DNA from 3 places in the Micromonospora sp. WMMD737 genome. Region 3 is predicted to be linked to each of the others. Evidence: riboswitches for the same ligand, from Rfam matches in the RefSeq annotation. Region 3 holds a riboswitch; each other region holds the start of a gene.
The links. Region 3 has a riboswitch for cyclic di-AMP ahead of ACN27A_RS31310 (C39 family peptidase). Riboswitches for the same ligand answer to the same signal wherever they lie in the genome.

Region 1 (9,523 bases), 1.5 Mb from region 3:
GGGGTCAGGAGACCGGGCGGAAGCCCCGCAGCCGGAGGCTGTTGGCGACCACGAAGACCGAGGAGAAGGCCATCGCGGCGCCGGCGATCATCGGGTTCAGCAGGCCGGCGGCGGCCAGCGGCAGGGCCGCCACGTTGTAGGCGAAGGCCCAGAACAGGTTGCCCTTGATGATGCCGAGGGTGCGCCGGGCGAGCCGGATCGCGTCCACGGCGGCCATCAGGTCACCCCGGACCAGGGTCAGGTCGGACGCCTCGATCGCCACGTCCGTGCCGGTGCCCATCGCCAGGCCGAGGTCGGCCTGAGCCAGCGCGGCGGCGTCGTTGACCCCGTCGCCGACCATCGCCACCACCCGCCCCTCGTCCTGGAGCCGCCGCACGACGTCGACCTTGTCGGCCGGCAGCACCTCGGCGACCACCTCGTCGATGCCCAACTCGGCGGCCACGGCGCGGGCGACGGTGGTGTTGTCGCCGGTCAGCAGCACCGGCGTCAGGCCGAGCGCGCGCAGCTGTGCGATCGCCGCCCGGCTCGTCGGTCGGACCACGTCGGCCACCGCGAGGACCCCGCGGGCCCGGCCGTCCCAGCCGGCCAGCACCGCCGTCCGCCCCTGGGCCTCCGCCGTGGCCGCCGCCCGCGCGACCTCCTCCGGTACGTCGAGGCCGTGCTCGCGCAGCAGTCGGGGCCGACCGATGAGCACCTCCCGGCCGTCGACCGTCCCGCTCACGCCGAGCCCCTCGGCGTTGGCGAACCCGGTCACCGGCGGCAGCACGCCCACCTCGGCCGCCCCGGCGGCGACGGCCCGGGCGATCGGGTGCTCGGACGCGGACTCCAGCGCCCCGGCGAGCCGCAGCAGCTCCGCGCGGTCCTCGCCGGCCGCCGGGACCACGTCCACCAGCGTCATCCGACCGGTGGTGACGGTGCCGGTCTTGTCCAGCACGACCGTGTCGACCTGCTTCGTGGACTCCAGCACCTCCGGCCCCTTGATCAGGACGCCGAGCTGCGCGCCCCGGCCGGTGCCGACCAGCAGGGCGGTCGGCGTGGCCAGCCCGAGGGCGCACGGGCAGGCGATGATCAGCACCGCCACGGCGGCGGTGAACGCGGCGGTCCCGCCCGACCCGTTGCCGAGCCACCAGCCGAGGGTGCCCACCGCGAGGGCGATCACGATCGGCACGAAGACGCCGGAGATCCGGTCGGCCAGCCGCTGCACCGCCGCCTTGCCGGTCTGCGCCTGCTCGACCAGCCGGGCCATCTGGGCCAGTTGGGTGTCGCCGCCGATGCGGGTGGCGGTGACCACCAGCCGGCCGCCCGCGTTGACGGTCGCGCCGACCACGGGCTCGCCCGGGCCGACCTCGACCGGGACGGACTCGCCGGTGAGCATGCTGGCGTCGACCGCCGAGGTGCCCTCGTCGACCACGCCGTCCGTGGCGATCTTCTCACCGGGCCGCACCACGAACCGGTCCCCCACCACGAGCTGGTCCACCGGGATCCGGGTCTCCGTGCCGCCGCGCAGCACGGCGACGTCCTTGGCGCCGAGTTCGAGCAGGGCCCGCAGCGCCGCGCCGGCGGTCCGCTTCGCCCGCGCCTCGAAGTAGCGGCCGGCGAGGATGAACACGGTCACCCCGGCCGCCGCCTCCAGGTAGATGTTGCCGGCGCCGTCGGAGCGGTTGATGGCGAGGCTGAACGGGTGGGTCATCCCCGGCGTCCCGGCGGTGCCGAGGAAGAGCGCCCAGACCGACCAGCCGAACGCCGCCAGGGTGCCGAGCGAGACCAGGGTGTCCATGGTCGCCGCGCCGTGCCGCAGGTTGATCCAGGCCGCCCGGTGGAAGGGCAGCCCGCCGTAGGCCACGACCGGGGCGGCCAGGGTGAGCGACAGCCACTGCCAGAAGTCGAACTGCCAGGCGGGCACCATCGCCAGCACGATCACGGGCACGGTGAGCACGGCCGATACCCACAGCCTGGTACGCAGGCCGCGCAGCTCGTCCACCGGCTCGGCGGCCGGTTCGCCGCCGGCGGGCGTGGGCGGGGGCGGCAGGGCCGCCGTGTAGCCGGTCTTCTCCACCGTGGCGATCAGCTCGTCCGGGGTGACCTCGTCGGCGTACCGGACGGTGGCCTTCTCCGTGGCGTAGTTGACGGTGGCCGTCACCCCGTCCATCCGGTTCAGCTTCTTCTCGATCCGGGCCGCGCAGGAGGCGCAGGTCATCCCGCCGATCGCCAGCTCGATCTGGTTCGGCGCCGTCAGCAAGGGCTTGGTCGTCATCATGCTTCCCGTCAGTCGTGCCCGTGACCGGGGACGCCGTGGTCGGCGCCGGCGGTCGGGGAGCTCGTGGCGGCGGGCGTGCCCGCCGTCGGGGAGCTGGTCGCCGCCGGGACACCCGGCGCGGTCGGGCTGCCGGCGACGACGGTGAACTCGGCGGTACGCACCACGCCGCCGTGCTTGAAGTCCAGGTAGAGGCGGTAGGCCCCGGCCGACGGCATCTCGGCCGAGAAGCTCACCTCGGGGCCGGGCCGCGTCCGGCCGTCGCCCGGCTCGCCGTGCGGGTGCACGTGCAGGTAGGCCAGGTCGCCCTGACGCAGCGCCACCAGGTGGCCGTACGCGCCCAGGTAGGGCTCCAGGTCGGTGACCGGCGCGCCGGCGCGGCTCACCGTCAGGGTCAGCTCGGCGGTGCGGCCGGGCTCCGGGGCGCCGGCGAGCGTGACGGTGTAGCCGTCGACCGTGGTGCTGGTCGCCGGGGCGGGCAGGGGCCGCCCGGTCAGCGCGCCGGGGACGGTCACGTCGACGCCGAGCGTCAGCGCCTCGCCCCCGGTCGGGGTGAAGTCGGCGAACGCCCGCCAGACGCCGGGACCGGCGAGTGGCGAGTCGACCCGCCAGGTGCCGTCCGGCGCCATCTCGGGGTGCACGTGCCGGAAGCCGGAGAGGTCGCGGCGGGCCACGATCAGGTGCATGCGCTTGTCGTGCGCGACGTCGTACGCGGTCACCGCCCGGCCGTCCGGGCCGGTGACCTGGAAGGCGAACTGCCCGGCCGGGGCGTCCACCGGGCGCAGGGTGTAGCCGCGGTCGGAGACGAGCAGGCCGCCGGGCAGGTGCGCCGCCCCGCCGCTGTCGCCCCCGTGTCCGTCCTCGCCGCCGTCGCCGTGCCCCCCGGTGGCGTCGTGCGGGGCTTCGGCGGGCGGCGCCACGGGGTCGGCCACCCGACCGACCCCGTACGTCGCGCCGAACACCACCGCGAGGCCGAGGGCGAAACCGCTCAGCTTCGTCGCCGTGTTCATGGTGTGCCTCGTTTCCCCCGTGCCCGCGCCTCAGGCGCCGACGAGGTCGTAGCCGGCCTCGTCGACGGCGGAGCGCACGGTGTCGGTTTCCAACGGACCTTCGCTGGTGACGGTGACCTGACCGGCGGCGACGTCGACCTGGACGTCGCTGACGCCCGGGATCGCGCCGACCTCGGTGCTGACCGCGGTGGCGCAGTGCCCACAGGTCATGCCCTGCACCTGGTACGTCGTGGTGATCATGGAACTCTCCTCTCGACGCCTCCAGCCTATACCCCCCAGGGGTAAATCGGAGGCGGACCGGTGCCTGCGTCGCGTACCGGTACCCGGTGGGGGTATCCCGACTGGAAGCGAACGTACCATACCCCCGAGGGGTACGGTATCCTCGACCCCATGACCACACCGACGCCCACGCCGACCAGGGGCTACACCGCCACCAAGGATCAGCTGCTCGCGCGGCTGCGCCGCGTCGAGGGGCAGGTCCGTGGCATCGAGAAGATGGTCGACGAGGATCGCTACTGCATCGACGTGCTCACCCAGATCTCCGCGATCCAGGCCGCCCTGGACAAGGTCGCGCTGGGCCTGCTCGACGGGCACGCCCGGCACTGCATGCGCGAGGGCGCGGCCGAGGGCCGGGCCGACGAGATGGCCACCGAGATGATGGCCGCCGTCGGTCGCCTCATGAAGCGCGGCTGACCACCGGCAGGCTCCTTCGCCCGGTCGGCGCACCGGTTCCGCGCGCCCGGGCCCGCACGGCAGGATCCGCGCGCCGGGCCCCTCCAGGCAGGATCCGCGCCGCCGGGCCCCTCCAGGCAGGATCCGGTGGCGGCGCCCCGGCACCCCCTGGGGCGGTACGGCCAGGGCGCCCCGGCGCCCCCGGTCGGGGACGCCGGGGCGGGCGGCTCAGAACCGGCCGAGGATCTTGCGCATCGTGTCGATCTCCGCCTGCTGGGTGCGGACGATCTGCTGGGCCATTGCCTTGGCTTCCGCGTTCACGCCCCGGGCCAGCTCGTCGCGGGCCATGGTGATCGCGCCCTCGTGGTGGGCGATCATCATGGTCAGGAACTGCCGGTCGAACTCCCGGCCGGTGGCAGCTGCCAGCTTCGCCATGTCGGCGTCGGACATCATGCCGGGCATGCCGTGGTCCATGTGCGGCATGCCGCCCGGCGACGGCACCGGCCGCCCCCAGGCCGCCAACCAACCGCTCATCGTGGCGATCTCGGGTCCCTGGGCGGCCTTGATCTCCGTGGCGAGCCGCCTGACCTCCGGATCCGCCGCCCGCGTCGGCGCCAGTTCGGCCATCTCCACCGCCTGCCGGTGGTGCGGAATCATCATCTGGGCGAACATCACGTCCGCGTCGCCGAACGCGGCCGCACCGGTGGCGGTGGCGGCCGGCCCGCCGGCGCCGGGGGTGCCGTGCCCCGCCCCCGGCGACGAGTGGTCGTCGCCACCGCAGGCGGCGAGGGCGAGGGCGGTGGTGACGGCGACGCCGGCCAGGGCGGCACGGCGCGCGAGGGTACGAGTGGTCATGGTGGAACCTTTCGGTGTCGGAACGTACGCGGCATGACGGGGACGCGGAACGGCGTGCAACCGCACCGCGTCGAACGCGTCCTACCTGCGCAGCACCGAGACCGTGGCGAGCCGCAGACCGACCGGCCGGGGCGGCGGGGCCCGGGGCGGCGGGAAGGCGCCGACCGGACCGCCCCCGGTCGGGCCGACGGCGCGTACGCGGACCGACAGCACCGCCGCCAGCAGCAGCGCGGCCGTGAACGCGCCCAGCACCGCCAGGCACACGCCCCACCCGGGCAGCCCTCTCCCCGTATCACCGCCGGCAGGCAGCAGGTCCTCGGAGGCGCAGCCCCCGGGACAGCCCACGACGGTCTGGAGAGCCAACCCGGCGGCGTGCGGGCCGGGCGCGGCGGCGGCGGCGTGCGGGCCGGGCGCGGCGGCGGCGGCGTGCGGGCCGGGCGCGGCGGCGGCGTGCGCCGACGGGTTCGCGGGATGACCCGTCTGGTGCGAGTCGTGGCCGATCGTGTGCATCGCGGCCAGCCCGAGCAGCGTGCCGACGAGCAACAGGAGCCGCGCGCCCCGCGCCGCCGTCACCGTCGTCCGCACGTCCCTCACGCTAGCGCGTCGACCCGTGCCGCACGGGCACCACCCACGTCCGGCCCCCGCACGTGCGCGGGCCGGCACCGGTTCCCGCACGTCGACGGCGAAGGTGGGCCGGTCGGGCACGGATGGGTATCGCGCGTGAGGAGCCGAACATGGGCGGCCGGGCGCGCGCAGGTCCCGCGCGTGGGCGTGCCGGCGGGCGTGGTGAAGGTCCGCGCCGCGACACCACCCGCACGACCTGCGCCCCGATGCCGGGGTGGCTACCATTCGGCCGGTGGCCCTCCGGACTCCGCACCACCCGCCCCGCGCGCACCGCCGGGCGGCGGCACCGCCCACCCGCGACCGGGTGGGGGCCCAGGACCGCGGTACGTGACCGCACCACCACGCGGAAGCGATCCCCGTCGCGCCCACGCGGCGACGGGTGAACCGACCGGCCCCGCCGGCCCGTACCCCGCCCTGGATTCGTAGGGAGACACACGTTGGGCGCCGACCACACCCGTCCCGCTCCGTCCGCCCCGCCGAGGGTGCGGCGGATCCTCGTCGCGACGGTGGTGCCCCTCTTCGTCGCCACGCTGATCGCGGCCCTGGTGCTGTGGCCGTGGGACGCGCCCGACCCGGCGACCGGCACCGACGCACCCCGCTACCACGGCACGGTGACCCGGGTGGTGACGGAGCCGTGCCCGCCCGCCCCGGAGGCCCCGGAGGGGAGCCCCGACGCGCGGCAGGGCCCCTGCGGCACGGTCACCGTACGGGTGCAGGACGGCCCCGACGCCGGCCAGCAGATCCAGACGCCGATCCCGGCCGGGCCCGGTGCGCCGACCGTCGCCGTGGACGACGAGATCATCCTGGTCGAGCTCACCGACCCCGCCGACCCCACGGCCAGCACCTACAACATCGCCGAGCACCAGCGCGGCAAGCCGCTGGTCTGGCTGGTGGCGCTCTTCGCGGCCGCCATCGTCGCCTTCGGGCGGTGGCGCGGGCTGGCCGCGCTGGGCGGCCTGGCGGCGAGCTTCGCCATCCTGCTGACCTTCGTGCTGCCGGGCATCAGCGCCGGGAACCCGCCCCTGCTGGTCGCGGTCGTCGGCGCCGCTCTGATCATGTTCGTGGTGCTCTACCTGACCCACGGCGTGACGGCGCAGACCTCGGTCGCCGTGCTCGGCACGCTGGGCAGCCTGGTGCTGACCGGTGTCCTCGGCACGATCGCCACCGCCGCGACCCACCTGACCGGGTTCGGCTCCGAGGACGCCACCACGCTGTCGATGTACCAGGCCGACGTCGACCTGCACGGGCTGCTGCTGGCCGGGATCGTCATCGGCTCCCTCGGCGTGCTGGACGACGTCACGGTGACCCAGGCCGCCACGGTCACCGAGCTGGCCCACGCCAACCCCGGGCTGTCCCGGACGCAGCTCTACCGGGCGGCGACCCGGGTCGGCCGGGCGCACATCGCCTCGACGGTGAACACCATCGTGCTGGCGTACGCGGGCGCCTCCCTGCCGGTGCTGCTCCTGCTGACCGCCGACTCGCGGGCGGTGACCCAACTTCTCACCAGCGAGTTCCTCGCCCAGGAGATCGTCCGCAGCGCAGTCGCCACCCTGGGCCTGATCGCCGCCGTGCCGCTGACCACCGCGCTGGCGGCCCTGGTGACCACGGCCGGCCGACGCGGCGGGGACGCCACCGGCCGCGCCGCGCCCACGCGCACGACCGCGCCGACACCCCGGCCGGCGACCGACCGGTCCGAGGCGCTGGAGGCCCTCAGCGGGCCGCGTGGGGACACGCCGTCCGCCGCTCCCGCCGAATGGCCCGACGGGCGCAGAAGTACGGACACCGCATGGTGACGCTCCTCAGCGTGACCGAACAGGGCGTTCGTCCTGATAAACGCGTCACTGGTCACCGTCCGCCATTACGAAATAACGCATTTAGTCGGCTTAGGGACGTAGATCCCCGGGAGCGTTCTCGGGTAACCTCGCTGCCGGTCACCGCCGAAGGCGCGCAGCGGCGCCTGCGGTGCCGCCGCCCAATCGCCGCGAGGCGAACCGGGGACCCAGGTACGTGGGGTGAATCCGCGACAGCGGTAGGGGCCACTTCCGCCCCGAACCCGTCAGCTAACCCGGTCGGCGGTCGACGGAAGGGAAAACTGTGACGGCACCCCTACGCCGCTGGTTGACGCCCGTGGTGGCCGTACTCGCCGCTCTGGCGGTCTTCGCCGGGCCTCTGCCGGCGGCGGCCGCGCCCACCCCGCCCAAGCCCTCCGGGCACGGGGACGACGAGCCCAAGCTGCTCGACGACCTCATCGAGGCCCGGAACCGGTCCTACGTGCAGGCCAAGGCGAAGCTGGCGAAGTCGAAGAAGCGCCAGCTCGAACTGGCCCTGGAGGTCTCCCGGGCGCAGGCCGAACTGAGCGCGCTGGCCCCCCAGGTCAGCCAGATCGCCGCCCAGTCCTACCGCACCGGGCGGATCGGCGCGGTGTCCATGCTGCTGGACACCGCCAGCCCCGACTCGTTCGTCAAGCGCGCCGCCGCCCTCGACGAGCTCAACCTGGTCAACTCCAAGAAGCTCGCCGAGGTGAACGCGGTCAAGGACCGCGCCGAGCAGGCCAAGCTGGCGCTCGACACCGAGGTCCGCGAACAGCAGAAGCTGACGAACGAGATGGCGCGCGGCAAGCGGGAGGCGGAGAAGGCGCTCGCGCTGGTCGGCGGCAGAGGACTGACCAGTGGCAAGGTGGTCGCCACCTCGCCGGTGGCGAAGATCGCGCCGGGACGGACGGCCGACGGCGACTGGACGCCGCTGTCACCCACCGAGGCCGATCCCACCACCTCCGGCCGCATCACGGCGCGCACCCTGCACATGTACAAGGAGGTCAAGCGGGCCGGCTTCAACCGGTTCGTCGGCTGTTACCGCCCCGGCGGGCCGTACGAGCACCCGAAGGGCCGGGCCTGCGACTGGTCGCTGCAGAAGAGCGGCTTCTCCCCCTGGCACAACGACGACACCTACATGTACGGCAACAACCTGACCGCGTTCCTGGTCCGCAACGCCGATCGGCTCGGCATCTACTACGTGATCTGGAACAGACAGATCTGGTTCCCGGCGACCGGCTGGAGTTCCTACAGCGGCCCGTCGAACCACACCGACCACGTCCACGTGTCACTGCTCTAGCCGGGACCACACGTACACACAGAGGGCCGCCCCGCCGGACGCGGGAGCGGCCCTCTGTCGTCTGTACGGGCCCGCCGCGACGACCTGCCGGGCGGGCGGAGTCAGGCGAGCGCGGCGCTGGCCGCCGCCTCCGGCGCGTCGGCCGTGCGGGCGGGCACCTCGGCCACCGTCCGCACCTCGCCGGCGGTCAGCCGGTACGACATGCCGACCACCCCGCAGCGGCCGGCGGCCACCTCCGCGGCGAGGACGGCGGAGCGGCCCAGCATCGCCTCGACGGTGTGCGCGATGTGGATGTCGACGATGCCGTCGATGTCGTGCACGCCCTCGGCGGCGGCCCGGCGCAGGCTGGGCACCACGGCGTCCACCACGGCGCACAGGTGCCCGACCGGCGGGGTGCCGGTGGCGTCCGCCGCACGAGCCGCCTGGACGGCCCCGCAGGAGTCGTGACCGAGCACCACCACCAGCGGCGTGCCCAGGACCGTGACGGCGTACTCCACGCTGCCCAGCACCTCGGGACCGATGGTGTGCCCGGCGGTGCGGACCACGAAGAGGTCACCGAGGCCGCGGTCGAAGATGATCTCGGCGGCGAGCCGGGAGTCGGAGCAACCGACGATCACCGCGAAGGGGTGCTGCCCGTCGGCGACCGCGGCGCGGTGCCCGGCGTCCTGGTTGGGGTGGCGCGGGGCGCCGGTCACGAACCGCCGGTTGCCGGCGTGCAGCTCGGCGAGCGCCTGCTCGGGACTCGCGGGGACGGCGATCGCGGTGCCGACGTCGGCCGGGGCCCCGCCCGTGGCCGGCACCGGGAGCGTCCGCTCCGGGCCCGGTTGGCTTCCTGGCGATCCGGGACGACTCATCCCACACCTCGCTACCTCACGTGAACGGCCTGGTCACCCGGGCCGACGCTGGACGCGGGCTGCCACCACCGTCACACGCACTGCAAGATACGTCAAGGGATGCGTGATATGCATTTCATATGTTCGGCGGCCCTGGCGCGGCG
Region 2 (9,523 bases), 2.0 Mb from region 3:
GACAAGATGGTGCACGCGCCCCGGGCCGGCAAGCCGGTCAACGTCTCCAGCATCAACACGATGCCGGTGGCAGGGTTCCGCAGGCCCGGCTGATCAGCTTCGCGCAACGAGAGAAGGCCCCCGGTCGGACCGGGGGCCTTCTTCGTGCGGGTGCGGTCAGCGCGGCGCGCCCAGCGGGGACGGCACCAGGTTCACGTCGTCCAGGTTGACGTACATGATCCGGTGGCCGAACTGGACCTGCACGTACCTGTTGTCGCCCCGGACGACCGTCTGGTCGTGGGGGGCGGACCCGTCGAACGTGGTGGCCCGGTAGTACTCGCCGGGGAGCAGGTTGCCGACGGCGTACCGCTGGCCGGCCGAGAGGGTGTACTGCAACGGCGAGATCGCCTGGTACGGCACGCCCTCCGGGTACGCGGCCTGCTCCGGGTAGGCCCGGCCGTACACCGGGATGGTGGCCTTACCGGTCTTCGGGGTCACCACGAACCCGACGGTCCACTTCGCCGTCGGCTTGGCGGCAGGGTTGTGGAACCACCCCTTCTGGCCGAGGTACCAGATCGCGGTCCAGTCGCCCTGCACCTCGGCCAGCGCGTACGTCTGGCCGGCCGAGACGCGGGCGCCGTGGTCGGAGACGTACGTGGTGTTCGGGGTGCCGTCGGGCCGCAGCGCGATGTCGTTGACCAGCGGCGCGTCGTGGCTCGGCGCGTTGTGCAGGAACAGCGCGGAGGAGCCGCGCAGCGGGCAGGGGGCCGTCGCCGGGGGCGGGTTCGGCACGCCCGGAGGCTGCCGGTTGCAGCCGGTGAACGGCGGCTGGTTGGTGGCGAAGTCCGGGTCGATGGTGACCAGCCCGGTCCGGTGCGTGCCGGTCGACTTGAACGGCGCCTTGAGCAGGTCGAAGTAGTGCGACCAGTTCCAGTACGGTCCCGGGTCCCAGTGCATGCCACGCACGTTCGCGGCGACGGTGCCGGGGACGTTGTCGTGCCCGATGATGTGGTTGCGGTCCAGCGGGATGTTGTACGCCCGCGCCAGGTGGCGGACCAGCTTGGCGGAGGTGCGGTACATCGCCTCGGTGTACCAGGTGCCGTGCCCGGCGAAGCCCTCGTGTTCGAGGCCGATGGACTTGGCGTTCACGTACCAGTTGCCGGCGTGCCAGCCGACGTTCTTGGTCTTGATGTGCTGGGCGATGTGCCCGTCCACCGAGCGCAGGGTGTAGTGCCAACCCACCCGCTTCGGGTCCTTGACCAGGTTGACGCTGGGACCGAAGTAGCCCTCGGTGTCGTGGATGACGATGTACTCGATCTTTTGCTGGGTGGGACGGTTGCCCAGGTCGTGGTTGCCGTAGTCGCCCAGGGTGGGGCCGTAGTTCTCGTACGGCGCCGGGATCCACTCGCAGGAGATGTCGTCCGGGCACTCCAGCCCGTCCGGCCGGGCGAGCTTGCGCAGGCGCAGCCGGTCCAGCCAGGAGCGGTTCGGCTGGACCGCCCGGCCGGCCAGCGTGACCCGCTGCCCGTCGTCGGTCACCCGGCTGTCGCCCGTGGCGATGGTGGCGTACACCTCGTTGGCGAAGGCCGCCGCGGCGTCGGCGCTGTCCGCGCCGGAGTACCGGGCCACCGCGCCGTACCAGGCCGCCGGGTCGGTGTCGGCGCCGACCGGGGCGCCGATCTCCTTCTGGTACGCGGCCAGCAGCGCCGCGCCGCCCCGGATGTTCGCCGTGACGTCCGTCCGCAGCGACTCCTCGCTGGCGCCGGTCAGCCCGGCGGCGGCGTCGACGGTCCGCAGCGCGGCCTCGGCGGGAGGCGACGCGGCCGGCGGCTCGTGGGCCTCGGCCAGGGACGGGCGGGAGTCGTCGCCGCGCGGGTCCTCGGTGCCCTCGTCGTGGTGCGTGCCGCCGGCGAGGGCGGCGACGTGCTCGGCGTCGGTGAGGTGCATCGGTCCGTAGCCGCCGCTGGTGCTCGGCGTGCCGGCGTTGGTGTCCCAGCGGGACTGCAGGTAGGAGACCCCGAGCAGGACGCTCTCCGGTACGCCGTACTCGGCGGCCGCGGCGGCGTACTGCTGCTGCCGGTCGGTCACCGGCGCCGCCGCGGCGGCGGACCCGGCGGCGGTGAGCGGCGTCGCCGCCATGGCGGCGGCCACGGCGGCGGCCAGCAGGACGCGTCTGCTCCTCGATGTCGCTGACAGGTGCATCAGACCCCCAGTTCGGACGGGCAAAGGTGGGGTCACCTTCGCCCCGCCCGCCGCCTCTGGTCAATACCTTTCCGTCAGACACTTCAGAAGGAAGAAAATCTTCGTCGCCCGGGTTGCGGATCCGCCCGACCCGGGTGGGTACGGAGTGTCACCGCCCGTAGGGTTGCGGATCGATAACGGTCGTCTCTACTCTGGTCCTTCGTCGGCCGGTGACATTCCGTCCAACCAGGGCGGTGACGGTCCGACACCGCCGAGTCGCTCCCGAGCGAGCCGGGGACCCAGGTTCCCCGGGGTGAATCCGCAGTCCCTGCGGTAGGGCGCCCCTTCCCGCCCGAACCCGTCAGCTAACCCGGTAGGCGGTACGGAAGAAGGAGCACTGAGCCCGGTGGCACACCATGCCCCGCGGCCACCGTCGGCCCGGTCGGCCCTCGCCGACCCGGTGACGGCTGCGCCGCGCCCACGCTGGTACCGCTGCACCACCGCCCTCGCCGCCCTGGCCGCGTTCGCCGTCGTCCTGACCGGCGGCGCCGCGGCGGCCCACGCCGAACCGACGGTCGCCGAGATCGAGCGGCAGATCGACGAGGACTGGAACAAGCTCGAACCGGTCATCGAACGGCACAACGCCACCCGCCAGGACCTGGCTGCCAGGCGGAAGCAGGCCGACGCGCTCGCCGCGCAGATCGGGCCGCTGGAGAAGCAGGTCGACCAGGCGATGGAGAAGGTCGGCGCGCTGGCGGCCCGCGCCTACAAGGGCGAAAACGTCTCCGCCGTCAACGCCCTGCTGGGCAGCCGTTCACCGAGCGAGATGATCGGGCAGCTCGAACTGCTCGACCAGTTCGCCCAGCACCAGCAGCAGGACGTGCGGCAGGTCGCCGAGCTGCGCGACCGGCTGGCCGCCAAGAAGGCGCCGCTGGACGAGATGGTCGTCCAGCTCGGCCGCACCGAGGCCCAGCTCGCGGCGAAGAAGAAGCAGATCAACGCCGAGATCGACCGGTTGCAGAAGCTGCGGCTGCGGGTCTACGGCAACGGCGGCGGCGGGCCGCTGCGTCCCGCCCCCTGCCCGGCCGGCTATCCCGGCGGCCCGGCCGGCACCGCCGTGAAGTTCGCCTGTGCGCAGATCGGCAAGCCCTACGTCTGGGGCGCCGAGGGGCCGAACTCGTACGACTGCTCCGGCCTGATGCTCGCCGCCTGGGCGAAGGCGGGGGTGTCGCTGCCACACAACGCCGCACAGCAGCGGCGGGCCACCGCGTCCGTGAGCCGGGGCGAGCTGCGCCCGGGCGACCTCGTCTTCTACTACAGCGACCTGCACCACGTCGGCATGTACGTCGGCGGGGGCTGGGTGGTGCACGCCTCCCGCGCCGGGGTGCCGATCAAGATGAAGAAGGTCGACGACGGCCCGATCCACAGCTACGGCCGCCCCGGCTGAGGTGTCAGGAAGGGCACCTTCCTAACGCCTTCGGTAGAGGAAGGTGCCCTTCCTGACGCGCAGCGGCCGGGTCAGCGGCCGGGTCAGCGGGTGGGCCAGGTGCGCCAGTGCTGCCAGGAGCGGCTCGGGGTCGGGCCGCGCTGTCCCTGGTAGCGCGAGCCGTAGACGGCCGAGCCGTACGGGTGCTGCGCCGGCGACGAGAGCCGGAAGATGCAGAGCTGGCCGATCTTCATGCCCGGCCAGAGGGTGATCGGCAGGTTGGCCACGTTGGACAGTTCGAGGGTCACGTGACCGGAGAAGCCCGGGTCGATGAAGCCCGCCGTGGAGTGGGTGAGCAGGCCCAGTCGGCCCAGTGAGCTCTTCCCCTCCAGCCGGCCGGCGAGCTGGTCGCCGAGCGTGATCACCTCCAGCGTCGAGGCGAGCACGAACTCGCCCGGATGCAGCACGTACGGCTCGCCCTCCGGCACCTCGACCATCGACGTGAGGTCGTCCTGCTGCTGCGCGGGGTCGATGTGGGTGTAGAGGTGGTTGTTGAAGACCCGGAAGAGCTTGTCCAGGCGTACGTCGATGCTGGACGGTTGCACCAGCGCGGGCTCGAACGGCTCCAGCGCGAGCGTTCCCGCCTCGATCTCGGAGGCCAGGTCGCGGTCGGAGAGCAGCATCCGCACACCTTAGCGACCGACACGCGTGACCTGCGTGTCGGAGTGCATCTTCGTACAATTGTTCGATAGAATGCCGGCATGGCTTCCTGGTCCGAATTCGCCGCCGACGAGCCCCGCCTCGCCGACGGGATCCGCCTCCTCATGCAGCAGTACGGGCCGGGCTTCGGCTACCTGGCCACCGTCCGCGCCGACGGCGGTCCCCGGGTGCACCCGGTCTCCCCGGTGATCACCGACGAGGGGCTCTTCTGCTTCGTCGTCGACTCGCCCAAGCGGCGCGACCTGGAGCGCGACGGCCGCTACGCGCTGCATTCGTTCCCGCCCGAGGAGAGCGACGACGAAGCCTACGTCGCCGGCCACGCCCGGCCGGTGACCGACCCGGCGCGGGTGGCCCGGCTGGCCCGCAGCCACCGGGCCGCGCCGCAGGTCGACTGGCGGGTCTTCGAGTTCACCGTCGACGTGGCGATGCTGGCCCGCCGCGAGTCCGGCGTCGCGGGCGGCGCCAGCGAGTGGCACGGCCGGCCCGCCGTCCAGGTGTGGCTCGACCCCCATGCGGCCGCCGCCGGCACCGCGCTGGTGCCCGAAACCCGGTCGGGGCGCGTCGGCGACCACGCCGCCCGCCCCGCCGCCTGAGACGCGGTGCGGCGCCCCGGGCCGTCCCCCTCCGGGGCACCGCACCGTGACCACCGCCCGACCCCCGCGTGCCCGGCCGCACAGACGCCGGTGCCGGCCCCGTCGAGCGAGGCCGGCACCGGTCGAGTCGTACGGCGTGACTACGCCGCGCGGTACGCGTTCCAGGCGGTCAGCATGCGGCTGGCCTGCCCGGCGGTGAACTGGTACATGCAGGAGTCGTAGCTGTAGTCCATGAAGTTGGTGATCGGGTCGACGCCGGGGGCGGTGCAGGTGTTCCGCCCGGTCGGGCAGCCGGAGGCCGGCGACGCCTCGGCAGCGGTGTCGCTGACGCTGTCGCCCGAGCCGGAGCAGCCGCCCTGGAAGGTGTGGTAGAGGTTCAGCCAGTGGCCGACCTCGTGGGTGCCCGTGTCGCCCTGGTTGTAGTTGGTGGCGGTGCCGCCCGGCAGCGACTCGCTCAGCACGACGACGCCGTCCATGCTGTTGAGGTTGCGGGTCGGGAAGGTCGCCCAGCCGAGCAGGCCGTTGCTCAGCTCGCCCAGGTAGATGTTGAGGGTGTTCTTGCCGCCCGTACGCAGCGAGGTCTTCATCGACCGCTCCGCCGAGGAGCCCTGCACGATCGGGTACCAGGACGGGTTCGTCACCCGGTTGATCTTCTGGAGCTGGAAGCTGAACGCGGTGGACGCGCCGCCGGTCGCCCCGCTGAACGACTGGTTCAGCACGTTGATCTGCGAGTTGACCATCGAGTCGGGGATGTTGCCGCCGGCCCGGGTGCTGTTCTCCTGGATCACGTGCACCACCACCGGGATGGTGACGGCGGCGGCCATCGTGGAGGCGCCGGCGCCGGTACGGAACCGGGCCCGCTCACGCAGCGCGGCGGCCATGTCGGCCTCGCGCTCGCGGGTCTCCGCGAGGGTCAGCTCGTTCGGCTCGTGCTTGGCGCCGCTGCCCGGCTTGACGCGGGCGTCCGAGTGGACGTCGGCCGGCTCGACGCAGACCTCGGTCGGGGCGGCGGAGAAGGCCGAAGCGGCCGGTACGACACCCACGGCGGCGGTGCTGAGCAGCAGCGCGAGGGTCGTCGACGCGACGCCGGCCGTACGCCGGGTCAGCAGGTTGGGACGGAGTCCCATGGGCCCACCTCTTTCTGGCGGCGCGACAGGGGGTATGTCACGCCGTGACTGGAACGTTGGGCAGACGTTACAACCCATCGATTGATTTGAGAATGGCCATATGTTGCCGCGGTGGAAATTTTCCTGGCAGCGGCTGGGCGCGCATCGACGTTGCTCGACGCGGGACACGACTCGCCGCCCTGGCGTGACTGGGGTAGCGGTGCGGCTGGTGGTGCGGCGTGGCGGGCGGTGGCGCGGCGCGATCTTGGCGAGTTCAGGCCCCTGTGGGGGCCGTTGGCTGCCAAGATCGCGGCACCGGGTGGTGTCGGAGGGGTACCTGGGTGCAGCGTCGTGACGACTCAGGTACAGTGGTGCCGCCTGCGGGTGTAGTTCAATGGCAGAACATCAGCTTCCCAAGCTGACAGTGCGGGTTCGATTCCCGTCACCCGCTCCAGCACGAAGGCCCTGGTCAGGATGCAGATCCCGACCAGGGCCTTCGACGTTTTCCTGCGCGCCCAACCCGACGAAGCATCGAGCTGGGCGCGTCGAGCGAGCTATGCCGCGAAGCGGGAACGGCGTCGGCGGCCGATCAGGTAGCCAGCGCCGCCGAGGAGCAGGAGCGCACCGCCAATGCCGGCCACGGTCGCGGTGTCGGCACCGGTCACGGGCAGCCCACCGCCCTCGCCGCCGGGGGCGCCCAGGCTGGAGGAGGGGGCAGGGGTCGGTGCAACGGTCGTCGTGGCACTGGGCGTGGCGCTCGGTGCCGGTGTGGGCTGAGCCGTTGCTGTCGGTGTGGGCTGAGGCGCGCAGTCAATCGCACGTGCGGCGTACAGGCCGTTGTTCAGGTAAGCCAGGTAGGCATCGACGGACCCGTCGTCGAGCACCTTCTGCGCGGCCGCCCTCACGTTGGCACCAGTGCCCGTCAACGTCCGGACCACCGTGATCCGCAGACTCGTTGACCAGGCGTTCTGCACGTCCGCCTTGAGGAATGCACGCAGATCATCTGCGGTGCCGTCCAGCCGTTCCTGCATCACCCGAGGCAGAACGGGCAACGAATCGGCGTTAGCTGCGGCCAGGATCTGGTTGGCCAAGACCCGCACCTCTACATCGGTGGCGGTATCGAGGTCGATGGTGACAAGCTCGCGGATATCCTTGTACACCTTGCGCTCGACCGTCTGGCAAGCCTCGTTCAGACCGGGCGATTCGGTTTGAGCCACCGCCGGCGCCGCCGGAATCAGAAAGGCCAGCGCCATTAGGGCGCCGGCCGGTATCTTCCATTTCAAGTGGGTCTTCCTCCCCCGCTTCAGGCCAAAACATGGAGATATTACCGTCAGTGGGCGGAAAAGCAAGAAGGGATTGATGTCGTCGATGGTGCCCCAGGGCTTCCGATCGGATGAGGCCTCGACGCCCGAGGACGGCTGACATCCTGGACTGTGCAATGAGCGCCTGTACGACCAGCGCCAGATAGTTCCCGCCGTGCGTTGCGTTCCCGTTCGAGCGGGAGCCGAGGGTCAACGGCGGTCAGTTCCTGGAAGTGCCCGCCGGCAACGGAGCGATCACGAGTGGGCCCCGACGTCCCAGCGCCCACACGGTGAGCGCGAAGCAGCAGAGCACCGCTCCCGCGATCGTGACCGCTGTCCAGCCGCCTGCGGACCAGAGCGTGGTCGCGGCGGCGGAGCCGATAGCAGCACCGATGAAGTTGCCGGTGGCCGCCAGGATGCGATGGACGGCGACGAACGGATGCTGCCAGAAGTGGGGACGTGGGTGAGTCGGCCCATGTCCCCACTTCTGATTCCCCTGTACGCGAATGTGGCGTGGTAGCGGCCGTGACTCGCACCGCTGGGAGTGCAACTCAGTTCATAGAGTTCCTCATCATCACGACAAAAGTGAACCCGGTGCTCGTCGGACGACGCAGGGAAATGTCACATTTGATCCGGCGCAGTACCTCGTTTCTGCTGAGGCGGAGCCCTTGCGCGATGAGCCGCTCCGGGCGGACCGGCACCGGATCCTGGAAGTCGACCTCCACCTGCAGGGGCCACGCCTTGTCGACCTGTGCCGGCGGGGTGTCCAGCTGCCAGGCCCCCTGCCAGTCCAGGGTGTAACGGTTGCGCCGGGCGAGCAGGGGATCCAGCAGCGTGGCCGCCACGAGTTCCGGATCGTTGGCGTGATAGCCGTCGAGTAACGCCGGGTCGAGGGATCTGACCGACGCTCGCTCGTGCACGGTGAGTTTGCTCGTCCGATTGCAGGACACGCAACGGACCAGCAGCCACACGTCCAGCAACTTGCCGTTGGCGTTGACGCGGAACCTGCCCTCGCCGGTGGTGGCCGACTCCGACCGGCAGTCCACGCACCGCAACGACAGCAGAGGAAGCCTGGTCCGGCGAACGATCCAGGGCAGCACAATATGAGGTTGTGAAGACATGACGATCTCTCTGAAGACCTGACACGAGGCCGATTACGCGCGGCCTCAAACGCTGCATGAACGGGCGCACGCGGGCAGCCCGACAGAACCGACGAGAGGGTCGGCCTGCAGATGCGCGGAAGAAGGCGTCAGGTCTAAAGAGCGGGCGGGGTCACGCGGTTGTCCTCTGTCCTCGCTGCGACGGGGCATCGGCAACCTACGGGAACGCGGAAGTAGGGCTCAAACGGTTTTCCGGCTCGAAGCGCGATCCGCCTGCGGGAGATGTCCTATCAGCGGTCCGCCGCCGTCAGCCCGGGCATTGCCGGCACCGGCGACCTCCGGTCGGCATCGGACGGTCCACGACTGCCCGGCGAGAAGATCCGCTAGCTCCCCCCGCCAGCGTCCTCGATACTCACGGCGTGATCGACAAAGACCCTCAGGCCCCATGGCTGCCTCGCGTTCCTCACCCGGCTGACAGCCCGACGCTGCCGATCTACATGGTCATCTTCTTCTTCCTGGGTCTGGCTGGATTTGCCGTACATGGACTGTCCGACGGCAGAGAGGACTGAGCGGTCACGGGCGGGCACAGAGACACGACCAGACCGGCCACCGCGAACGCGCGGACGCTCCTCGGCCCTCTCCGGGTCTGACATGATCGCGCCGTGCCCGACTCCGAGCCGCCGAGGTCGGTTCGCCCGCTGGAGCCGTCTCCGCCGGCGGCGCGCACCGAGCTGTCCACGCTGCTCGTGCTGCTGCTCACCTCGGTCGTGCTACTGGCGCTCTGTTACGGCTGTGCTGCCTTCTGGCTGTACAACTGACCGAGGTCCGGCAGCAGCAAGGCGCTAGGTTGCCGCCTTGCGGCCATTGCGGCATCAGTTCCGCTTCCGCGTCCGTGGCGGGCCGAGGCGGCAGTGACCACTACCGGCGCGTGGGCCAAGCTGCCCAGGCCGCAGCGACGGCGCAGAGCATCAGGCAGACGAACAGGCAACTCAGCGCGCCGCAGAGCACCGCGCCGAGGGCTCCCAGACCCTCCACGGGCACGATCGTAGGCGCTGAGCCAGCCGTGCCCCGCACCAGCGGACGGCCACGACGCCGGACTCAACCAGACCGGGCGTCC
Region 3 (9,523 bases):
AGCGGTTCAGCATCCGGCGCACCCGGCCGCCGATCACCTGCTTGACCCGGGCCTGCAGGCGCTGCCCGCGCAGCGTCTCCGTCTCCTTGCGCAGCTCGACGTTGCGGTCGCGCAGCCACTGGATCCGCTCCAGCAGCGCGTCGGGGGCGGTCGCGGCGGCCGGGCGTACGGCGGGCGGGAAGGCGGTGGAGCGCACCTGCGCGTCGAACCGGGCCGCGCTGTCGCCGTCGGCGAAGGCGTGGCCCAGGTCGTGCTTGGTGAGGAAGGCGAGCATCGTCTCGTAGCGCGACTTGTGGCCGGCGTTGAGCGCCGTGTAGTCCGCCTCCGCGTAGAGCTGGGCGGCGTCGACGTCGACCGGCACGTCCTTCATCACCCGGTGCGGGATCTCGAAGTACCGGGCGAGTTCCAGGGTGCGCGAGTCGTGCGCGAAGAGGTAGCCGGGCGTGCCGGCGATGAGCGCGGTGATGGTGCCGTGGATCCGGGTGCCGAACGCGAAGTCGAACCCGGAGAGGTAGTCCATCCAGGTCCAGGGGTCGACGAACATCCGCACCTTGTCCTCGGTGAACAGCGGGTGCGAGGTGTGGATCGGGATCCTGCTGGTCCTGCCCCGGTCGCCGGGGGCGTCGCCGTAGAGCAGGGTGCCGAGCGTCTTGAGGTCCTGCGGCAGGTAGCGCAGGTTCGGGTACCGCTCGTGGTGCCGGGCGATGATCTCCGCCATCGACGTGACGTACGGGGAGACGGTGAGCGCGAGCCTGTCGTCGGGCGACAGGGACGCCTTCCTCTTCTCCACCCGCAGGCTGTCGCCGTGCAGGAACATCGACGGGCAGCCGATCACGTCGACGGCCGAGAAGCCCAGGGTGCGCAGGTAGTCACGGGTGATCTCGCCGCGTACGCCGATGCTGTGCGAGCGGTCGAGGACCGCCCGTACGAAGCGGGTCACGACGTCGTCGATGGGGCGGAGGTACTCCCGGTCGCCGTTGACGTCGGTCTGCACGCCCACCCCGAGCACCACCACCGGGATCTTCAGCTGCTCGATGAGCTTCGTCATGGCCTCGACGCGGTGGGCGTAGCTGCGGCGGAAGGCGTTGGCGAGCGGTACGACGTAGACGTCGTACCGCTCGTTGATCATGTCGGCGTCGCGCGGGTTGATCCTGAACTCGGTCGAGGTGATCTCGGCGGTGGCGGTGCGCAGGAGCTTGTGGGCGGCGTGGCTGAAGACGAGGTTGCCGTTGTTGTCGCCGATCCAGTTCCGCTCGTGCGTCTCCTCCGCCGAGTAGACGTCGAACGGGCCCTTCTTCGCCCGCATCAGGATTCGCTGGTGCATCCGCCCGCCTCTCGTCACCTCCGGGTCTGGGAATACTAGCCACCCGATCGGCCGGAACCCGGAGGCCCGCCACCGCCGTCACGGATGGGGACGCAACGGTCACGGAGGGACGGGGGGACCCGGGATTACCCCACGGGACAGAACGGGCACTCGCGGACGGGACGGAACAGAGCCTCAGGCCCGGCGGGTAGGGTGCCCGGCGGGGCGGCGCCGAGCGGTGGACCGCCACGGGGCACCTTCGGGGCCCTGAGGACGGGGTCGAGGAGGAGACGTACGTGCTGGTGACCCTGCGGATCGTCGGGATGCCGGCATGAACGACGCCGCGACCGTCGCGCCGGCCGCCCGGCACGCGTCCCCGGCCAGCCGCCTGCCGTCGCTGACCGGGCTGCGCTGGGTCGCCGCCCTGCTCGTCTTCGGCTTCCACGTCGCGACGATGGGCATCATCGCCGAGCCCGGCCAGAAGGCCGTCGTGGATTGGGCCTTCGCCCTCGGGCTGTCGGGCGTGCAGTTCTTCTTCATCCTCAGCGGCTTCGTGCTGGTCTGGTCGGCCCGCCCCACCGACACCCGTCGGGCGTTCTGGCGGCGCCGGGTGGCCAAGATCTGGCCGAGCCACGTGGTGCTGTGGGTGGCGGCGCTGGCGGTCGCGGCCTGGTTCGCCGACCCCGTGGACCGGTTCGTGGCGGTGGAGAACCTGTTCCTCCTTCAGGCGTGGGACCCGCGGCCGGGCCACTTCTACAGCATCAACACGGTCAGCTGGTCGCTGTCCTGCGAGTTCTTCTTCTACCTCTGCCTGCCGTTGGCGCTGCCGCTGATCCGCCGGGCCCGACCGTGGGCCCTGTGGGCGGTCGTGGTCGCGGTGCCGCTGCTCATCCTGGCGCTCTGGCCGGCCCAGGCGCTGGTGCCCGAGGAGAGCCGCTGGTGGTTCACCCAGATCTTCCCGCCGGTGCGGTCGCTGGAGTTCTGGATGGGCGTCGCCGCCGCCGAGCTGATGCGGCGTGGCCGGTGGCGCGGGCCGGGCCTGCCGCTGGCCAGCCTGCTCTTCGTGGCGACCTGGGTGGTCGCCGCGCAGTGGGTCCGCGCCGAGCTGTGGGCTGCGCTGCTCTCGGTCGCGTACATCCTGGTCATCGCCGCGGCGGCGGACGCGGACGTGCGCGGGCGGCGCTCGCCGTGGCGGTCCCGGCAGATGGTCTGGCTGGGCGAGGTCTCCTTCGCCTTCTATCTGGTGCACGTCCTCGTGATGATCACCGTCCTGCGGCTCACCGGCGACTGGGGCGTCGGCTTCACCGGCTGGTGGGGGCTGGCGGTGGTGCTCGGCTTCCTGCTGGTCAACCTGGCCCTGGCCGGCCTGTTGCACCGGCTCGTCGAGACGCCGATGATGCGGCTGCTCACCCCGCGCAGGCCGGCCCGGACGCCGCGGGACGGGGACGGCGCCGGGAAGGACTCCGGCGGCCCCGGGGCGGCGCCGGGGGACCGGGGCAGCGCCGTGCCGCGCCCCCGGGCCGCCGATCCGCAGGGCGACCACCGACCGACGTACGCCGACTCGCGCTGAGCGCCCCCGGCGGCCGGAGAGTCCGGGCGACGAAATCCCGACCGTTTCGGTGACGCCGGTCACCACGTCGGCGAACCGGTCATCGGGCGCGGCCCGGCCGATTCCTGTCGGGGTTTCGGCGCCGCTGCCCGCCACTTGTCCCGTTGTCGCCTCAAGGTGCGCGCAGAAACGGTCGTCCCATTGAGTCGCGTCAGTGGCGAAGTGCCCGCAAAAATTGTCTCCCGATCAAGGTTTAGGCAGGTGGGACGGGGTTGGCAGGGCGCGGACCGGCCAGTAATGTCGGCGCGTCCGGTGCGGTACCCGATCGCCAGAGGCGACGCCGCGCCGACCCGCCTAATCGTGAACGACGAACCGGGGACCCAGTGCTCGTTGGGGTGAATCCGTGGGCCGTGGGCCCGTGGTAGGGCGTTCTTCCCGCCCGAATCCGTCAGCTAACCCGGTCGGCGGTGTCGGAAGGAGTTCCATCTTCATGCCACACCCGTACACCCCTCGGTTGTGCCGCCGTCTCCACGGCGCCGCGGTGACCGCGCTCGTCCGCCCGCAGGTCATGAGCTGACCCACCGGTCACCGTCCGTCGCCCGGCGTCCCGGGCGCATCCCCTGAGTGGTCCACCACCCGCCCGGACGCCCGTCCGCGCGGCGGTCCGTCCTGCCCTCGGCGCGGACCGACGGCCGCTCACCCCCCGAGCCCGTGGAGGAAACCGTGAAGCACCACCTCAAGCGACAGCTGCGTCGCCTCACGTCCGAGCGTCCGTACCAGCTGGCCGCCGCGTCCGCCGCGGCGCTCGTGCTGGCGTCGGGCACGGGCGCGCTGCTGGCCGGAGCCGACGAGGCCCCCGCCGCCGCGCAGGCCCCGGTGGCCGCCACCGAGCTGCGGGACGACGCCGCGGCCTCGCGCAGCCAGGCCCGGGTCGCGCCCGCCCCGTCCAGCGCCGCCCCGGCCGCGTCCAGCGCCGCCCCGTCGGCCAGCGCGTCCAGCGCCGCCCCGGACCCGGACCTGACCCGCAAGCCGGCGCCGCCGAAGCCGCCGGCCGCCAAGAGCCTGGACTACGACTACCAGGCCCAGACCACCTTCTACAACTGTGGTCCGGCGGCCGTCCGGCACGCCCTCAGCGCCGCCGGCATCGCGCGCAGCCAGGACGCCCTCGGTGCCCAGCTGGGCACCGACCAGATGGGCACCGACTCGGCCCAGGACACCACCCGCGTGCTGAACGCGACGGTGAAGGGCGACCCGTACCGGACCCGGATGATCCCCGGTGGCGCCGCCACCCCGGCCCAGATGGACCGGCTCCAGGCCGACGTCGTCGCGGCCATCGCCGACGGGCGGGGCGTCGTGGTCAACGTCGCCGGTAGCGCCACGGACACCGACGGCGGCTGGCACTCCTTCCCCGGCGGCCACTACGTCGCGGTGGTCGGCTACCAGGACGAGGGGCGGCTGGTGAAGATCGCCGACTCGGCGAACCCGGCGACCGCGTCGTACTGGATGAGCACCATCGCCCTGGCGAACTGGGCCGCCACCCGCGGCTACTCCGCCTGAGCGACGCCGTCGGGCGTCGGCTCCTCACCCGGGGGGTCGGCGCCCGATGTCGTGTCCGGGTCACGGCCCTCGCCCGCGGCGCCCGACGGGTGGCACACTGCGCCCATGGTCGATGAGTCGGGTGACCGGGACGGCCGGCGGGTGCTCCTGCTCCTGCACGGCATGGGCGCGACCGGCGACGTGTGGCTGCCCTGGGCGCCGCTGCTGGAGCATCGGTGGGCGGGGCGGTGGCTGGCGCCGGACCTCGCCGGCCACGGCTGGTCGCCGCCGCTGCCGGAGTACTCCTTCCCGGGGCTGGCCGCGCGGATCGCCGCGGGGCTCGCGCCGGGGGACCGGCTCGTCGTGCTGGGGCACTCCCTCGGCGGGGTGGTCGGGCTGGCGCTGGCCGCCCGGGGCGCCGGGCTGCCCGTCGACGCCGTCGTCGGGCTCGGCATCAAGGCCGTCTGGTCGCCGGCGGAGCTGGCCAAGGCGGGTGAGCTGGCGGCCCGGCCGGTGACCTGGTTCGCCAGCCGGGACGAGGCGGCCCGCCGCTACCTGCGGGTGGCCGGCCTGACCGGGCTCTTCGCCCCGGAACACCCCGTCGTGGAGGCGGGGCTGCGGCAGGTCGACGGCCGCTGGCGGCTGGCGATGGACCCGGCCGCGTTCGGCGTGGGCGCGCCAGAGCTGCCCGCCCTGCTGGCGGCGACCGACGTGCCCGTGCTGCTGGCCCGCGGCGAGCACGACCCCATGGTCACCGACGCCCAGCTCACCGAGCTGGGGGTGCCGGTCGCCACCCTGCCCGGCCTCGGGCACAACGCCCACGTCGAGGCCCCCGAGGCGGTCCTGGACCTCGTCGAGCCGTACCGCTGACGCCCCCCGCGAACGGCCCGGAGGTCCGCCGTCGTGGCCGGTGTGCCTCTCCGACCGGGGCGGTCAGGTGGCGGGGGAGAGGGTCGCCTCGTCCGGGTCGAGCGGCAGGCCGGTCGCGCCGCCCGTGCGCGGGGCGGGCGTCCGCCAGCCCTCGTCGAGCTGGCGCCGGGCGGCCGCCAGGAACGCTTCGGCGTACGACTCGGCGGGGAAGTCGCCCAGGTAGCGGCTCCGGGTGGCCCACCGCGCCGACGCCAGCGGATCGGTGTCCAGCAGCGCGGTCAGCACCTCGTCCACGTTCGCCATGTCGCGCCGCAGCACGTAGCCCGACCCGGCGAGCGGGAACTGCTCGGGGAACCGGTCGCCGGAGCCCACCATGTCGGTCACCGCGTAGGGCTTGCCGGAGTAGAGGTAGTCGGAGATCACCCCGGACACGTCGGAGACCAGCGCGTCCGAGCGGTTCACGCACTCGGTCAGGGTCAGCTCCCGACTGGCGGCGGCCCCGAAGACGTGCTGCCGGCCGCTGCGGGCCCGGTCGGCGGCCAGCAGCTCGGTGAGCCGGCCCAGCTGCCGGGCGGAGGCCGGGTTCTGCGAGGTGTACGGGTGGGCCCGCAGGATCACCGTCGCGCCCCGGTCGAGCAGCCGGCGCAGCAGCGTCTCGGCCACCGGCAGGGAGCAGTAGTTCGCGTCCGCGTTGTGCCCGGTCCAGGTCGGCGTGTAGAGCACGGTCGGGTTGGCCCGCCCGCGCGCCGGCTCCGGGCGTACCTCGATCGACTCGACCTGCGGGCGGCCGACGACGACGAACTTCTCCGCCGGGATGTCCACCCCGGCGCGGGCGTACCGGTCGATGGCGGCCTGGCCGGCGACGAAGATCCGGTCGAAGATCGCCGAGACCGGGTTGGCGCTGGGGGCCTTGTCGCTGTCGCCGTGGTGCAGCTGGACGTGGGTCAGCTGGGTGTAGCGGATGCAGTGGCTGTTCTTCGCGCCGTGGTTGACGTAGAACGCCACCCGCAGGCTCGGCACCAGCGCCTCGTCCATGGCCCTGGTGGTGGGGCAGTAGACCACGGGCGCGCTGGTGGCCGCGGCGACCAGGGGCAGGAACTCCGGCTCGCGCACCATCACCAGGAACGGCCGGCCGATCCGCTCCAGGTACGGCAGCCACATGGTGACCTGGTACTCCGAGCCGGGCGGCGCGGAGAAGTGCAGCAGGAACTCGGGCTGGTGCCGGCGCAGCGCGCGGGACACCGCCGAACCGCCGGCCCCCGGCCGGAACTTGCGCCGGGCCAGGTCCAGCCCGACCGCCGCGGCGCCGGCGGCGACCAGGGCGACGGCCGCCAGCGCGACACCGGCCGGCAGGCCCGCGACGGCCGCCAGCGCCAGCAGGGCGAGCAGCCCCGCCAGCGCGTCGCCGAGGCGGGCGGCGACCAGCGGTGTCCACGAGCGCACCGGCAGGTTCGCGGCGCGCACCTCCAGGCCGCCGGCGTCGCGGAGTGGGTTGACCAGCAGCACCAGCCCCAGCAGGGCCAGTGCGGTCACGGCCAGCGCGGGATCGAACCCGGCGTCGAGGCGGCGGGCGTAGCCGACCAGGATCGCCGCCGCGACAAGCGTGGTCTCGGCGGCGTTGTCGGCGCCCGGGCGCACCCGCCGCTCCCAGGTGGCCGCCGCGAGGGCGGCCACGGCCAGCCCCAGCCCCCAGCCGGTCGCGCCGGTCAGCGCGACGACGAGGAACGCCAGCACCGCCAGGCCGGTGGCCAGCGCGCGGGCGAGCAGCTTCCGAACCAGGTCACCACGCATGTCGGCTCCGTTTTCCGCCGTGCCAGAGATCCGTCGTCAGCCGGCGTCGGCCGGGCTGGCGTCCCGCTCGACCCGCGCCGGTCCCGGCTGGGCCGGCACCTCGCCGGGCGCGCGACGCACGTCGATGACCTGGCCGGTCAGGTCCGAGATCAGCACGTCCAGCGACGCCTGGGCTACGGTCTCGGCCGCGAGCAGGGTGTGCTCCGGCTCCTCGCCGAACGCCTTGGTGCGCATCGGCGTCGCGGTCCGCTCGGGGTTGACGCAGTTGACCCGTACGCCGAACTCCGCCCACTCGTCGGAGAGCGCCTGGGTGAGGTTGACCAGGGCCGCCTTGGTGGAGGAGTAGAGCGCGTAGTCGGCGCGGCCCCGGGTGTAGGAGCTGGAGGTGTAGAGCAGCAGCTGGCCCTTGGTCTGCTGGAGGTAGGGCAGCGACTGGCGGGCCACGATGACCGGCCCCACGAAGTTGATCTGGAGCACCCGGTCCATGGTCTCCTGGTCCATCTCGGCGAGGGCGCCCTTCTCCAGGACGCCGGCGGTGACCACCACGTGGTCGATCCGCCCGGTGGCCTCGAAGGCGGTCTTCAGCGCCGCCTCGACCTCCTCGGCGCGCTCGACGTGGGTGCCGGTGCTGGAGCGGCTGAACGGGAAGACCTGCGCGCCGTAGCGGCGGGCCAGCTCGGCGAGGTCGTGGCCGATGCCGTAGCTGCCACCGAAGACCACGATGGTCCGGCCGGTCAGCTCCTCGGTGTAGCTGCGCTCGTCGGTCACCCGGGGCGCCTGCGCGGCGGCGAGCTGGAACAGCTTGTCCGCCAGGTGCACGTCGACCGGGTGGGTGACCTTGATGTTCTCGTCGGAGCCGTCGATGACCTTGATCGGGGTGCCGGGCAGGTAGCGCAGCACCACCCCGCAGTCGTCGGTCGCGGCGAAGTGCGGGTCGTCCTCGGCGAGCCGGTAGGCCTCGCGGATGGTGCCCGAGCGGAACGCCTGCGGGGTCTGGCCCCGGCGCAGCGAGGAGCGCACGGGGATGTCGGTGATGCAGTCGTCCTCGTCGACCTGGACGATCGTGTCTGCCGACGGGATGGCCACGTCGACCGCCGAGTACGTCCAGAGCGCGTTCACGCACTCCCGCACGATCCGGCCGCTGACCAGGGGCCGCACCGCGTCGTGGAAGAGGATGTTGCAGTCGCCCTCGCCGACGGCGTCGAGCGCGATCCGGGTGGTGGCGTTGCGGGTGTCGCCGCCCTCGATCACCTTGGTGACCTTGCGGAAGCCGGCCTTGTCGACGATCTGCTGGGCGTCGGCGACGTGGCCGGTGGCCATCAGCACGACGATCTCGTCGATCTCGGGCGCCGCCTCGAAGACCGCCAGGGTGTGCTCGATGATCGGCTTACCGGCGATCTTCAGCAGCTGCTTCGGGATGCCGAGGCCCAGCCGGGTCCCGGTGCCGCCGGCCAGCACCACCGCCACCGTCCGCGAGGGCCGCCACGGCGCCGGGTCCTCCGGTGCGGCGTCCGGGCCAGTGGTGTGGTCCTGCGTCATTGCCGAAGCCTCACTCTCAGGGTGCGTGAACAGAAGGTTCCGCCCGCGCGGCGACCGGATGAACCTTAACGCGCGGACCGCGCCGCCCCCACGGGGCGACGCGGTCGGCCGGCACCGGGCGGATGCCGTACGTGCGCCGTCGTGCTACTTGCCGCTGAACGCCTCGTACTCCCGGACGACCTCGTCGGTCGGGCCGTCCATGCGCAGGACGCCCGATTCCAGCCAGATCGTCCGCTCGCAGGTGTCCCGGATCGAGGAGAGCTGGTGGCTGACGAGGAACACCGTGCCGGCGCCCTCCCGCAGCTCCCGCACCCGCCGCTCGCTGCGCTTGCGGAAGATCTTGTCGCCGGTGGCGAGGGCCTCGTCGATGAGCAGCACGTCGTGCTTCTTGGCCGCGGCGATGGAGAAGCGCAGCCGGGCGCCCATGCCGGAGGAGTAGGTGCGCATCGGCAGCGAGGCGAAGTCGCCCCGCTGGTTGATGCCGGAGAAGTCGATGATCTCCGGGGTCCGCCGCTGCACCTCCTCGGGCGACATGCCCATGGCCAGACAGCCCAGCACGACGTTGCGCTCGCCGGAGAGGTCGTTGAGCAGGGCCGCGTTGACGCCGAGCAGCGAGGGCTGCCCCTGCGTGTAGACCGCGCCGCGGTTGACCGGCAGCAGGCCGGCGATGGCGCGCAGCATGGTCGACTTGCCGGAGCCGTTGCTGCCGATCAGCCCGACGGCCTCGCCCCGGTACGCGGTGAAGCTGACCCCCTTGACCGCGTGCACCTCCTGGATGTTCGGCGCCGAGGTGCGGCTCATGATCCGCTTGAGCGCGCCGACGGGGCCGCCGCCACCACCGGCGCCCTTGTGGATCCGGTAGATGACGTGGGCGTCGTCCACCACCACGGTGGGGATGCGCTCCTGCACCCTGGGCAGCGTCACCGTCACGTCGT

Region 1: another riboswitch for cyclic di-AMP. It lies ahead of ACN27A_RS24765 (coiled-coil domain-containing protein); the one in region 3 lies ahead of ACN27A_RS31310 (C39 family peptidase).
Region 2: another riboswitch for cyclic di-AMP. It lies ahead of ACN27A_RS22430 (NlpC/P60 family protein); the one in region 3 lies ahead of ACN27A_RS31310 (C39 family peptidase).

The regions. Positions count from the first base shown of each region.
Region 1 covers NZ_JBMHMH010000001.1:5,577,973-5,587,495, reverse strand. Annotated here, with positions in the region: gene ACN27A_RS24800 (heavy metal translocating P-type ATPase) at 5-2,257, opposite strand; gene ACN27A_RS24795 (hypothetical protein) at 2,266-3,264, opposite strand; gene ACN27A_RS24790 (heavy-metal-associated domain-containing protein) at 3,295-3,504, opposite strand; gene ACN27A_RS24785 (metal-sensitive transcriptional regulator) at 3,655-3,957, shown strand; gene ACN27A_RS24780 (DUF305 domain-containing protein) at 4,165-4,791, opposite strand; gene ACN27A_RS24775 (hypothetical protein) at 4,873-5,376, opposite strand; gene ACN27A_RS24770 (YibE/F family protein) at 5,853-7,208, shown strand; cyclic di-AMP (ydaO/yuaA leader) riboswitch at 7,375-7,506, shown strand; gene ACN27A_RS24765 (coiled-coil domain-containing protein) at 7,510-8,526, shown strand; gene ACN27A_RS24760 (carbonic anhydrase) at 8,628-9,380, opposite strand.
Region 2 covers NZ_JBMHMH010000001.1:5,094,689-5,104,211, forward strand. Annotated here, with positions in the region: gene ACN27A_RS22420 (NlpC/P60 family protein) at 1-93, shown strand, start outside; gene ACN27A_RS22425 (N-acetylmuramoyl-L-alanine amidase) at 157-2,181, opposite strand; cyclic di-AMP (ydaO/yuaA leader) riboswitch at 2,420-2,554, shown strand; gene ACN27A_RS22430 (NlpC/P60 family protein) at 2,567-3,607, shown strand; gene dcd (dCTP deaminase) at 3,691-4,269, opposite strand; gene ACN27A_RS22440 (pyridoxamine 5'-phosphate oxidase family protein) at 4,348-4,899, shown strand; gene ACN27A_RS22445 (zinc metalloprotease) at 5,040-6,026, opposite strand; tRNA gene ACN27A_RS22450 (tRNA-Gly) at 6,386-6,459, shown strand; gene ACN27A_RS22455 (LPXTG cell wall anchor domain-containing protein) at 6,560-7,288, opposite strand; gene ACN27A_RS22460 (DUF1062 domain-containing protein) at 7,858-8,406, opposite strand; gene ACN27A_RS22465 (hypothetical protein) at 8,826-8,975, shown strand; gene ACN27A_RS22470 (hypothetical protein) at 9,069-9,224, shown strand.
Region 3 covers NZ_JBMHMH010000001.1:7,065,360-7,074,882, forward strand. Annotated here, with positions in the region: gene ACN27A_RS31300 (polysaccharide pyruvyl transferase family protein) at 1-1,324, opposite strand, end outside; gene ACN27A_RS31305 (acyltransferase family protein) at 1,635-2,873, shown strand; cyclic di-AMP (ydaO/yuaA leader) riboswitch at 3,194-3,334, shown strand; gene ACN27A_RS31310 (C39 family peptidase) at 3,564-4,409, shown strand; gene ACN27A_RS31315 (alpha/beta fold hydrolase) at 4,515-5,258, shown strand; gene ACN27A_RS31320 (CDP-glycerol glycerophosphotransferase family protein) at 5,322-7,049, opposite strand; gene ACN27A_RS31325 (D-ribitol-5-phosphate cytidylyltransferase) at 7,086-8,588, opposite strand; gene ACN27A_RS31330 (ABC transporter ATP-binding protein) at 8,733-9,523, opposite strand, start outside.